DNA from 2 places in the Propionimicrobium sp. BV2F7 genome. Region 2 is predicted to be linked to the other one. Evidence: riboswitches for the same ligand, from Rfam matches in the RefSeq annotation. Region 2 holds a riboswitch; the other holds the start of a gene.

Region 1 (4,809 bases), on a different contig from region 2:
ACGGCAGCGAAAGCCATCTGCAGGCTGGTGACGACCGGCACAACCCGGACCTTTAGGCCGGCGGCACGGATGCGTCGCACGACTCCGTAAAACAGCGGGTCGCCGGAAGCAACCACGACGATCTTTCGGTTGAGGTCCTTCTTCATCTCGTCGATCGCCGGGGCGATGCGTCCGAGCACGACGCGCTTGTCCTCTTCGACGCCTAGCGCGTCCAGGTGACGCCTACCGCCCACCACCAGGTCGGCGTCTGCGGCGTCCCTACGAAGCTCTTCGGAGGGCTCGGCGATGAATCCGTAAACGGTAATCATGTGTTGTCCTTTCGCGCGGCGGGCTCAGAGCGCCTCTGCGCCCTTATCGCGCAGATCCGCTGCGGCCTTCGGGTCCGCAGGGCGGTATTCGTGTCTGAAACCGGGGTGGTAGAGGTGCGAGCGTTTAACCATGCGCTCCTCACTGAGGGCGGGGCCAACCAAAATGACCGTGTGCTTCCACAGCTTGTGGGCCTTCATAGTCGACTCGAGCTCGGAAAGCTTGCAGCGAACCATGAACTGGTCGGGCCAGGTGACCTGGTAGCCGATAATCACCGGGGTATCCTCGGGGTAGCCGCCGGCCAGTAACTCCTCCTGGAGTTGTTTCGAACGTGCTGCCGAAAGGTAAAGCGCCATCGTCGTGCCGTGCGAGGCGAAGTCGCGGACATTTTCCTTCGGCGGCATCGGGGTGCGGCCACCCTCCAGACGGGTCAGGATAAGCGACTGCGAAACCTCGGGCAGGGTGATCTCGACGTCGCTCATCGCCGCAGCAGCAGAAAACGCGGATACGCCCGGGATAGTCTCGTAGGGCACGCCCATCTCGTCGAGAACCTGGCGCTGCTCTGCGGTTGCGCCATATATGGAGGGGTCTCCGGTGTGAACGCGAGCAACCAGAATACCCTCGTCGCGAGCGCGCTCGTAGTAGGGGAGTATGTCCTCCAGGGACGCGGAGGCCGAATCAATCAGCTCTGCGCCCTCCTTGTGGCGGGCGACGACCTCGGGGTTAACCAGCGACGACGCCCAAATGATGATGTCCGCGTTCGCGATGGTCTCGGCGCCGCGCACCGTGATCAAGTCGGGGGCACCCGGGCCCGCACCGACGAAAACTACCTTGCCAGTCACAGTCGTTCTCCTAGTCCGTTGCGCTTCGGCGGCCACAAAACGCTGGTGAAGTACGGCGCCTCATCCAGCTCGCTGACCAATGAAATTTCTTCTTCGGGCAGCCCAACATTGCTGCCGACGACGGCGTCCTCGCCCACCTCGTTCAGGTGCTCTTTCAGCGCGGCGAAGTGGCGTCCGGCCTTGTAAACCACGCAGGTGTCGGCCACCTCGGAAACCTCGACGAGCTGGTCGATGCCTTTCTTCAGCGGCACGAGCGCCAGCACTTCGTCGCCCTCGCAAAGCGGGGTCTTCGAGGCGGCCGCGAGCGCCTGCATCGCCGTGATGCCGGGGATGACCTCCACCTCAACCTCTATCTTCTCGCGCACGCTGGCAACAAGATAGCTGAACGTGGAATACACAGAAGGGTCGCCGATGGTCGCGAAACCGATCTGCTTGGCGCCCGCCTCGAACTGTTCGATGGCCACGGCCGCGGACGTCTGCCAGTTGGTCATTCTGCGGGTGGTGACGCCTGTTGGGTCTTTCATCGTGAACGGCACGCGCACGATCTTCTCGGCCATCTCGGGGGAAGCAGCCGTGATGATGGTCTCCGCGCGCCCGGCATTGCTGCCGCTAGCTTCGGTGGATGGCACAAGAATGACGTCGCAATTGCGCAGCGCCTTCAATGCTTTGACAGTAATTAAATCGGGATCCCCCGGGCCGACGCCAATGCCAAGTAGCCGTGGAAAATTCACTAAATCTCCTAGCCACCCTAACCTCGAGGGTGTTTCGCTGTGGGGACGATCGGCTTGGCGACCGGGCTAACTGCGCGCCGCGCGCAGATACCGTTGCGGGACAGCGCCGGGTTCTCACCGGCTTCGCAAGCGTCTCGTCGTCGACTCGTGTCGACTCCGTCAAGCCTAGCGCGATATCCCAACCACTCCCAACCTTATGAAGAGTTAATTTGGGGCAAAAAGTATCGGGCCGCAAGAATCTTGCGGCCCGATACTTTTTCTAACTTATTTATCTAGCTTGCGTCCCTGCTCGATGACGCTGACCAGCTCGTCGGCAAGCGACGACGTCATGATGTCGTCCACCGGGCGGGGCAGCGCGATGCGCCAGTTCGGGTACTGGTCGATGGTGCCGGGCATATTCGGACGCTCCTTGACGCTGGCAGCATCGTCCAGGTTGAGCAGGACGACTCGGCTCGGTGCGTCGCGCAGCATCCGGTAGCGCTCGATGATCATCGACTGGACGTCGTCGCGGGTGATCTGGTTGAGCGGCTTCGTCGGGTCGACGTGAGCCATCTCGCATAGCACCTGGCGGGTGCTCTCGACCTGCGCCCAGTCTGCGCTCTTGCCGATGCGCTTCAGCTCGGAGACGTCGAAACCGGTTGCTAGGCCGGCGACCGTCACTTGGTCGTGTGTGGAGCTGGTGCCCACTCCCAGGGTCGGGAACTCGCGAACCGGGGTGCGCATTGCGGAGCGGTTACCCAGCATGCCGATTTCTTCCATCGTCTCGCGCACGCCGCCCGCTACGGTGCCCATGTCCTCGCCAACAACCCAGCTGTTCTGGCGGTAGCATTCCAGCCTGATGATGGCAAGCATGGCGTCCACCGGGTAGTGGATGTAGACGCCGTCGGCCGCGCTGCCGGAAACCGGCACCCAGTAGAGGCGCCAGAGCTGCATGACGTGGTCGATGCGCATCGCGCCGGCGTCGCGCAGGGTGGCGCGAACCATATCGATGAACGGCTTGAAATCCACCTCCGCGAGCTTCTGCGGGTTGAACGGCGGCAAGCCCCAGCGCTGACCCTCGATGTTGTGGCTATCCGGGGGAGCGCCGATCTCGAAGTCGAACTCGAGGATGTCCTGATTGATCCAGGCGTCTTGGGAGGCCGAGTCGGAACCAACGGCCAGGTCCGCGATGACGTCTACACCCTCGCGGCAAGCGGCAGCGTACTGGACGTGGGCAACCCACTGCATCCAGCTGTGGAAATCGATGAGGTCGGAGTTCTCGTTGACGAATTCGGCAACCGCGTCGGAGGAAATATTCTGGTATTCCTTCGGCCATTTGCGCCAGTCGGTGCCGTACTTTTCGGCGATGGCGGACCAGGTGGAGAAGTCGGAAAGCTTCTTGCCCCACTGCTCGAACCAGGCGTCTCGCTCGATGTTCGGGTCGTTTCGGACGGCCTTCCAGATGCGCAGCAGCGCCTCGCGCTTCAGCTTCCAGACGGCTGCACGGTCGATCATGCGTTCCTTGTTTAGCTTGCAGCCTGCCTCCGCGAGGTCGGTCAGGTCTACATGCTCGGCGCCGAGGACGTCGCCCGGTGCGATGTGTAGGACGTTCAGGAAGATCCTGGACGCGGGCGAGTATGGCGATGCCTGCGGGTGCTCGGTCGGGCCGATGGCGTGGACTGGCGAGACCTGCACGCAGCTCGCGCCCTGCATGGCGGCGATGCGGCAGATCAGCGCGAGGTCGCGGAAATCACCGATGCCCCAAGAAGAGCGGGAGCGTGCCGAATAAAGCTGAATCTGCCAACCCCAACTACGCTGTGGGGTCTGAATTTTTTCAGGCGTGCAGATGACGAAGCGGCGGACGCCGGCGTCGTTGTAAAGAATGTGGTATCCGGGCATGTCCACCAGGCCTTCGGCACGGTAGTGATGCCCGTTCTCTAGGATTAGCGTTCCATAGAGTTCTGGGTGGTAGCGACCCGGGCTGCATACCAGCGGGCCGTTTTCGTTGTCTAGCGGTACGGAAGTATCAAACCTGTTTGCGACTAGCTCTAACGTCTTTGTTGGTGTCTTGATCCAATCGCCTTTGGTATTCACGTAACCGCTGGTTACTCCATATCGGCCTACGCGAGACATGATCTCGCCGCGGTGCGCGTCGTCTGCGCTGGTGGCGCTATGCGATATGCCGCGGGTTTCGTGGTCTGATGAAATGTTATTCACGTGGCGATCCTACATGAATACCTGTTTGAGCTTGGCCATAGTTCAGATCAGTTCTGGCAACTTCACCTATATGTGTGCAAGTCATCGTCGGAATTGTTGCCTATGGCGAATGAATGATTGCAGACAATTGCTTGTTAGATGATTACATAACCGAAATATAGGAAATGAATCCGTTTTGTTTATAGGTTCACTAGACCTAAGTAATAGTTTTCCCTTGCTGCAACTGCTACTCAAGTTATATTTTCTGTCTGTCTAGCGGTGTACTCTGAATCTGCTGGATGACCCTCGCATCGCACCTGCAAAAGTGCCTAACAAGGGGGTTTCAGAAGAAGTTTTAGAGCGGAGCAAAATGAGTGAACTTGCAAACGAGGTGACGCAGCGCACAGACGTGACTGCGGTTCCAGACCTGGCTTTGGGCACGTCGAAAATCGGCCCAGTTCGCACGCAGATCCCGATTTACGTAGACCTGCTGCCACCTTGTAACAATGCCTGCCCCGCCGGCGAGAACATCCAAGAGTGGCTGCGCCTTATTAAAGAAGGTAAAGAAGAGGCCGCGTGGCGCCAGCTGGTGCGCGACAACCCCTTCCCGGCCATTCACGGACGCGTTTGCTACCACCCCTGCGAAACCGCGTGCAACCGTGCAGACCTCGATTCTTCGGTCTCTATCCATTCCGTCGAGCGCTATCTGGGAGACCTGGCCATCGAGCGTGGCTGGACGTTCCAGAAGCCTGTGA
Region 2 (4,809 bases):
ACGAGCCATCGCTTCGTCGACGAGGCTCTGGTCGGCGTCGTCGCCGTATCCAATCAGATGCCGGCTAGCCAGCCTGCCGAGGCCGACGGCATCACGAACGGTCAGCGGCAAAACCGCATCGCGTTCCTGAGCCACCACGGCTATTTGTTTGGCGATTTCTCGCCTACTCAGCTCGGCAATGTTTTTGCCGTCCACCAGCACTTCACCAGTGTCTGGCTTCAGAGCATTGTGTAGCGCCATCAGAAGGGTAGATTTTCCGCACCCGTTGACGCCGACTACGCCAACCACCTCGCCGTCAGACACGCTAAAGCTAACGTCGGAGATAATCCGACGTTTTCCACGGCTGACGGAGAGGCGGTTGACAGTAATCATTACTTCTTCAGCAGCTCTCCGAGCTTGACGGCGCCGTCAACAGACAGGGTTGTCGGCGGGTCGGTGAGGACGAACGGCAGGTAGACGATCTTGTCATTCTTCACAGCCTGCAGGCCGTCAGCACCGGCGTAACCCTTGAGGATCGCCTTGGCTTCCTCCGGCGTGGAGGAGTCGGCCATCAGCACGATCCACTCGGGGTCCTTTTCGAGAAGGGATTCCATGGATGCGTCGAATACGCGCTCCTTGGAGTCGTCGTAGACGTTCTTCAGGCCATTGGCTTCGAAGATCGGCTGAACCATGGAGCTGGTTCCGTAGGTGTAGAACTCGGTGGATCCCGGCATCACGAACAGCGCTGCGGCATTGGCCTTGCTGCCGGAAGGAGCTGCCTTCTTGACATCCTCGAGGCGCTTGGCAACCTTGTCCTTAACCTCCTTGGCCTTGTCCTGAACGCCGAACATGGTGGCGATCTTGTCGATCTCGTTGTAGACGAGATCGTAAGACGCGTGATCGGTGGTGTAGCCCGGACACATCGCGTCGGGCGAGTACAGCGGAACACCGGATGCCTTCAGCTTTTCACGGTCGGCGCCCTCGTCATAACCGAAGACGACGTCGGGGTTTACAGACAGCGCGGCCTCGGTGGACACTTTTGCGCCGCCGGTGCCGGTGTCGCCGGCCTCAAGTTGCGGGATGGCGTCGAGAGCCTTGTTCATTTCGGGGTAGCTCTCGTCGATGCGGCGGTTACCGGACTTGGCGACTACTTTGTCGGCCAGGCCTAGGTCGTAGAGGATTGAGAAGTCGGTTTCAGAGAGCAACAGAATGCGCTCCGGAGCCTTCTCGAATTCCAAAGTCTCGTTGCAGCTTTGAATCTTGGCAGGGAATCCTGCCTGCGCGGCGGACGATGCCGGAGCTGAAGACTCGCTTTCAGCATTGTTACTGGAACATCCGGTGAGAGCAAGACCGAGCGCTAGCGCTCCGGCGATGAGTTGTTTCCTCATTCTTTTTCCTTTCTTAACTTGCACGCCGTTGCCTCTTAATGAGGACTACTAAACAAGGCGCACCAATTAAACCTGTGATTACCCCGATCGGTAGCTCTGCAGGAGCAAATGCGACGCGGGCGATTGCATCCATCCAAACCAGGAACAGCGATGAAGCGAGTGCTGATCCGAGCACTAGGAAGCGATGTGAATATCCGATGAATGATCGAATGACGTGCGGCACGATCAGCCCGACAAAGCCAATTCCGCCTGCCGCCGCCACTGCTATTGCCACTGAAGCCGAAACGATAATCAGCATGACGACCCGCATCCTCGATGCATTCACTCCCACCGACTCGGCCGTTCTGTCTCCGCTCGCCAGAGCGTCGAGGATCGGGCCGCAGAAGAACATCACAGCCGTGAAAACCACGGCAACGATCACTAACAGCGGGAGTTGCGGCCACTGTGCGCGAGCCAACGACCCAAGCATCCAGAACATAACGGCCTGCGATGTTTCGGGGCTGCCAGAAGAAAATATGAGCAGGTTCGTTACTGCCTGAAAACCGAAGCCAGCTGCAAGACCTGCGAGTATAAGCTGCAGTGGCGTCGAGCCTTGACCGGCGACTGCCATCACCATCAGCGTAGCTATGAGTGCTCCCGCGAAAGCCATGCTGCCCGTGACCATGTAGTTGGACGCGCCGAGCACGATAATCGAAAGCGCCGCGCCAGTCGATGCACCGCTAGAAACGCCGAGCACGTAAGGCTCCGCCAGCGGGTTACGCACCAACGCCTGCAGAACGACACCCGCAACGCCCAGAATCGCGCCAACAGCCAGCCCAGCAATGATTCTTGGGACACGATTCTGCCAGACGATCGCATCGATGGCTGGCGTCCAGGTTTTATCGACGTTGAAACCAAGATGATCGAGTGTGACACCAACGATGTCTGGGATGCTCACGTTTGCTGACCCGAAAACTATGGAAAGCAGCGGGGTGAGGACCATCAAGAGCAGCAGAATTACAAGACGCACATTGCGCTTGCGTTTATTTTTTCTCCGCCTCAGGATTGTGCTCCCCTTGGCGGTAGCACTTTCCTGCATTCGGTTACTTTCGGTCGGGCCGGTTCGCGCGGCTAATGATACCTGCCGGTTAGAGGTCGGACTCGACTTACGTCTTACCGTTGCGCGTCAGTTTTGGGTTCTCACCAAATTCCCTGTACCGGCTATTAGGCAAGTTCGGATTGCCTAACAAATAGATATTCTTACACTACTTAACAGTTTTAGCAATGAATCACGCCTTGTTACGGCCAGTTGTTTCCAAACAAGAAGTTTGGGCCGCCCCAAGTGGGACGGCCCAAACCTCTTTATTTAGCTAGCAGCTGTTAGTGCTTGCGACGACGGATCGCGTAAGCGCCAGCACCAGCGGCAATCAGACCAAACGCTGCGATAGGCAGTGCGTCGGCGCCGGTGGTCGGCAGACCAGCCTTTGCCTTCTTCTTGAACTTCTTAGCCTTCTTGCCCGGGTCGTTCGGGTCAAGCGGGTCGGTGCCGTTGGCAATCTCGTCACCGTCGTTGATTCCGTCACCATCGGTGTCAGCCACGTTCGGGTTGGTAGGCTTGCCGCCATTCTTGGCGCCAGTGACCTCGTCACCGTCAGTCAGGCCGTCGCCGTCAGTGTCCGGGTTCAGCGGGTTGGTGTTACCAGGCTTGCCGTTCGGGTCGAACTTGTCGTTCTTGAACGGGTTCTTGGTGCCGTTGACCTCGTCGCCATCGTTGATGCCGTCGTTGTCGGTATCGGCCTTCAACGGGTCGGTGCCGGTAGCACCGTCCTTGTTGACCTTCGGGTTACCCTTGTCGTCCTTAACGGCATTACCGTTCTCGTCGACGTCGGTGCCAGCCTCCTGGCCATCATTCAGACCGTCGCCATCGGTGTCACCCTTGTTTGGGTCGGTGCCGATGTTCTTTTCGCGACCGTCAGAGATGCCGTCACCATCAGTGTCAGCCTTCTTCGGATCGGTATTGGTGGCGTTGTCCTTATTGACCTTAGGAGTACCGTCATCATTCTTGGTCGGGTTGCCCTTATCGTCAATATCGGTACCGGCCTCTTCACCATCCTTCAGACCATCACCATCAGTGTCGTCATTCTTAGGATCGGTACCAAGGTCCTTCTCACGACCATCAGAAACTCCGTCATTGTCGGTGTCGGGATTCTTCGGGTTGGTGCCGTCCTTCTTCTCATCCTCGTCCTTGACGCCGTCGTTGTCGTCGTCATCATCTTTAACGTCGGGGGTGCCGTCGTTGTCGGAATCGAGCTGGAAGATAGCCTCAGCCTCGTCGGCAGTTGCGCCGTCGGGGTAGGTGACTACAACAGGAACCTTAACCTCTTCAGCGGTGTCGCCCTTGAGGTCAGCCTTGGCAGGAGCCTTAGCGGTGACAACACCGGTCATAGGATCGACAGTCACAGTCCAGCCTTCTGGGGCCTTCCAGCCGTCCTTGATCTGGTACTTGGTGCCTTCCGGAGCCTTCTTGTCGCCGGCGTAAACCGGAGCGGCAGTCTTGGACTCGCCAGGAGCAACTACAACGGGATCACCGTAACCAGGCTGGTAGTCAGCAACAATCGGGCAGCCGTCCTTGTCGACCTTGGTGCCAGCAGGGGTGTCAGCGCACTTGTCCTTGGAGTTCGGAACACCGTCGTTGTCATCGTCGCCGTCCTTGACGGTAACGGTGGAGGTGTCCAGAACCTTGTCACCGTCCTTGACCTTAACAACGATCTTGTCGCCGTCGTTCAGATTAGCAGGAACCTTGACAACTACGTTGCCATTCTCATCGATGGCACAAGTAGCGCCCTTGTCGGCCTCGCAAGTAACAGTCTTCGGCAGAGGACCGTTAGCCGGATCCTTGTCGAGAGTTACATCAGAACCAGGAGCACCAGTGCCGTCATTCCATGCCGGGCAACCATTGTTGGAGGCCGGACCAGCAATAGTCGGGCAGTTATCCTTGTCGTTCGGGACGCCGTCGTTGTCGTCATCTTTAGCATCAGGCTTAGTAACGGTAACGGTGGAGGTGTCTAGAGTCTTGTCGCCATCCTTAACGGTGACGTTAATTATGGTGTCAGGAGCAGCATTTTCAGGAACCTTAACGGTCACGTTGCCGTCCTGGTTAACGGTGCAGGTAGCGCCGTTATCTGCCTCGCACTTGACGGTATCTGGCAGCTTGCCGTTAGCAGCGTCCTTGTTCAGAGTTACGTCAGAACCAGGAGTACCCTCACCATCACCCCAAGCAGGGCAACCCTTATTAGAGGCCGGACCAGCAATAGTCGGGCAGTTATCCTCAGCATCCGGAACACCGTCATTGTCGCCATCAGCAGGCTTAGTAACAGTCACCTTAGAGGTGTCCAGAGTCTTGCCGTCCTTGTCCTTAACAGTAACGGTGACCTCGGTGCCAGGCTTAGCGTCCTTAGGAAGC

The links. Region 2 has a riboswitch for cobalamin ahead of HMPREF1255_RS05960 (iron ABC transporter permease). Riboswitches for the same ligand answer to the same signal wherever they lie in the genome.
Region 1: another riboswitch for cobalamin. It lies ahead of cobI (precorrin-2 C(20)-methyltransferase); the one in region 2 lies ahead of HMPREF1255_RS05960 (iron ABC transporter permease).

Annotation. Positions count from the first base shown of each region.
Region 1 is NZ_AZIS01000005.1:53,640-58,448, forward strand. Features, by position in the region: gene cbiE (precorrin-6y C5,15-methyltransferase (decarboxylating) subunit CbiE) at 1-308, opposite strand, end outside; gene cobM (precorrin-4 C(11)-methyltransferase) at 333-1,148, opposite strand; gene cobI (precorrin-2 C(20)-methyltransferase) at 1,145-1,879, opposite strand; cobalamin riboswitch at 1,921-2,049, opposite strand; gene malQ (4-alpha-glucanotransferase) at 2,144-4,075, opposite strand; gene HMPREF1255_RS06735 (NAD(P)-binding protein) at 4,425-4,809, shown strand, end outside.
Region 2 is NZ_AZIS01000004.1:350,895-355,703, forward strand. Features, by position in the region: gene HMPREF1255_RS05950 (ABC transporter ATP-binding protein) at 1-372, opposite strand, end outside; gene HMPREF1255_RS05955 (ABC transporter substrate-binding protein) at 372-1,367, opposite strand; gene HMPREF1255_RS05960 (iron ABC transporter permease) at 1,381-2,445, opposite strand; cobalamin riboswitch at 2,479-2,609, opposite strand; gene HMPREF1255_RS09430 (Rib/alpha-like domain-containing protein) at 2,727-4,809, opposite strand, start outside.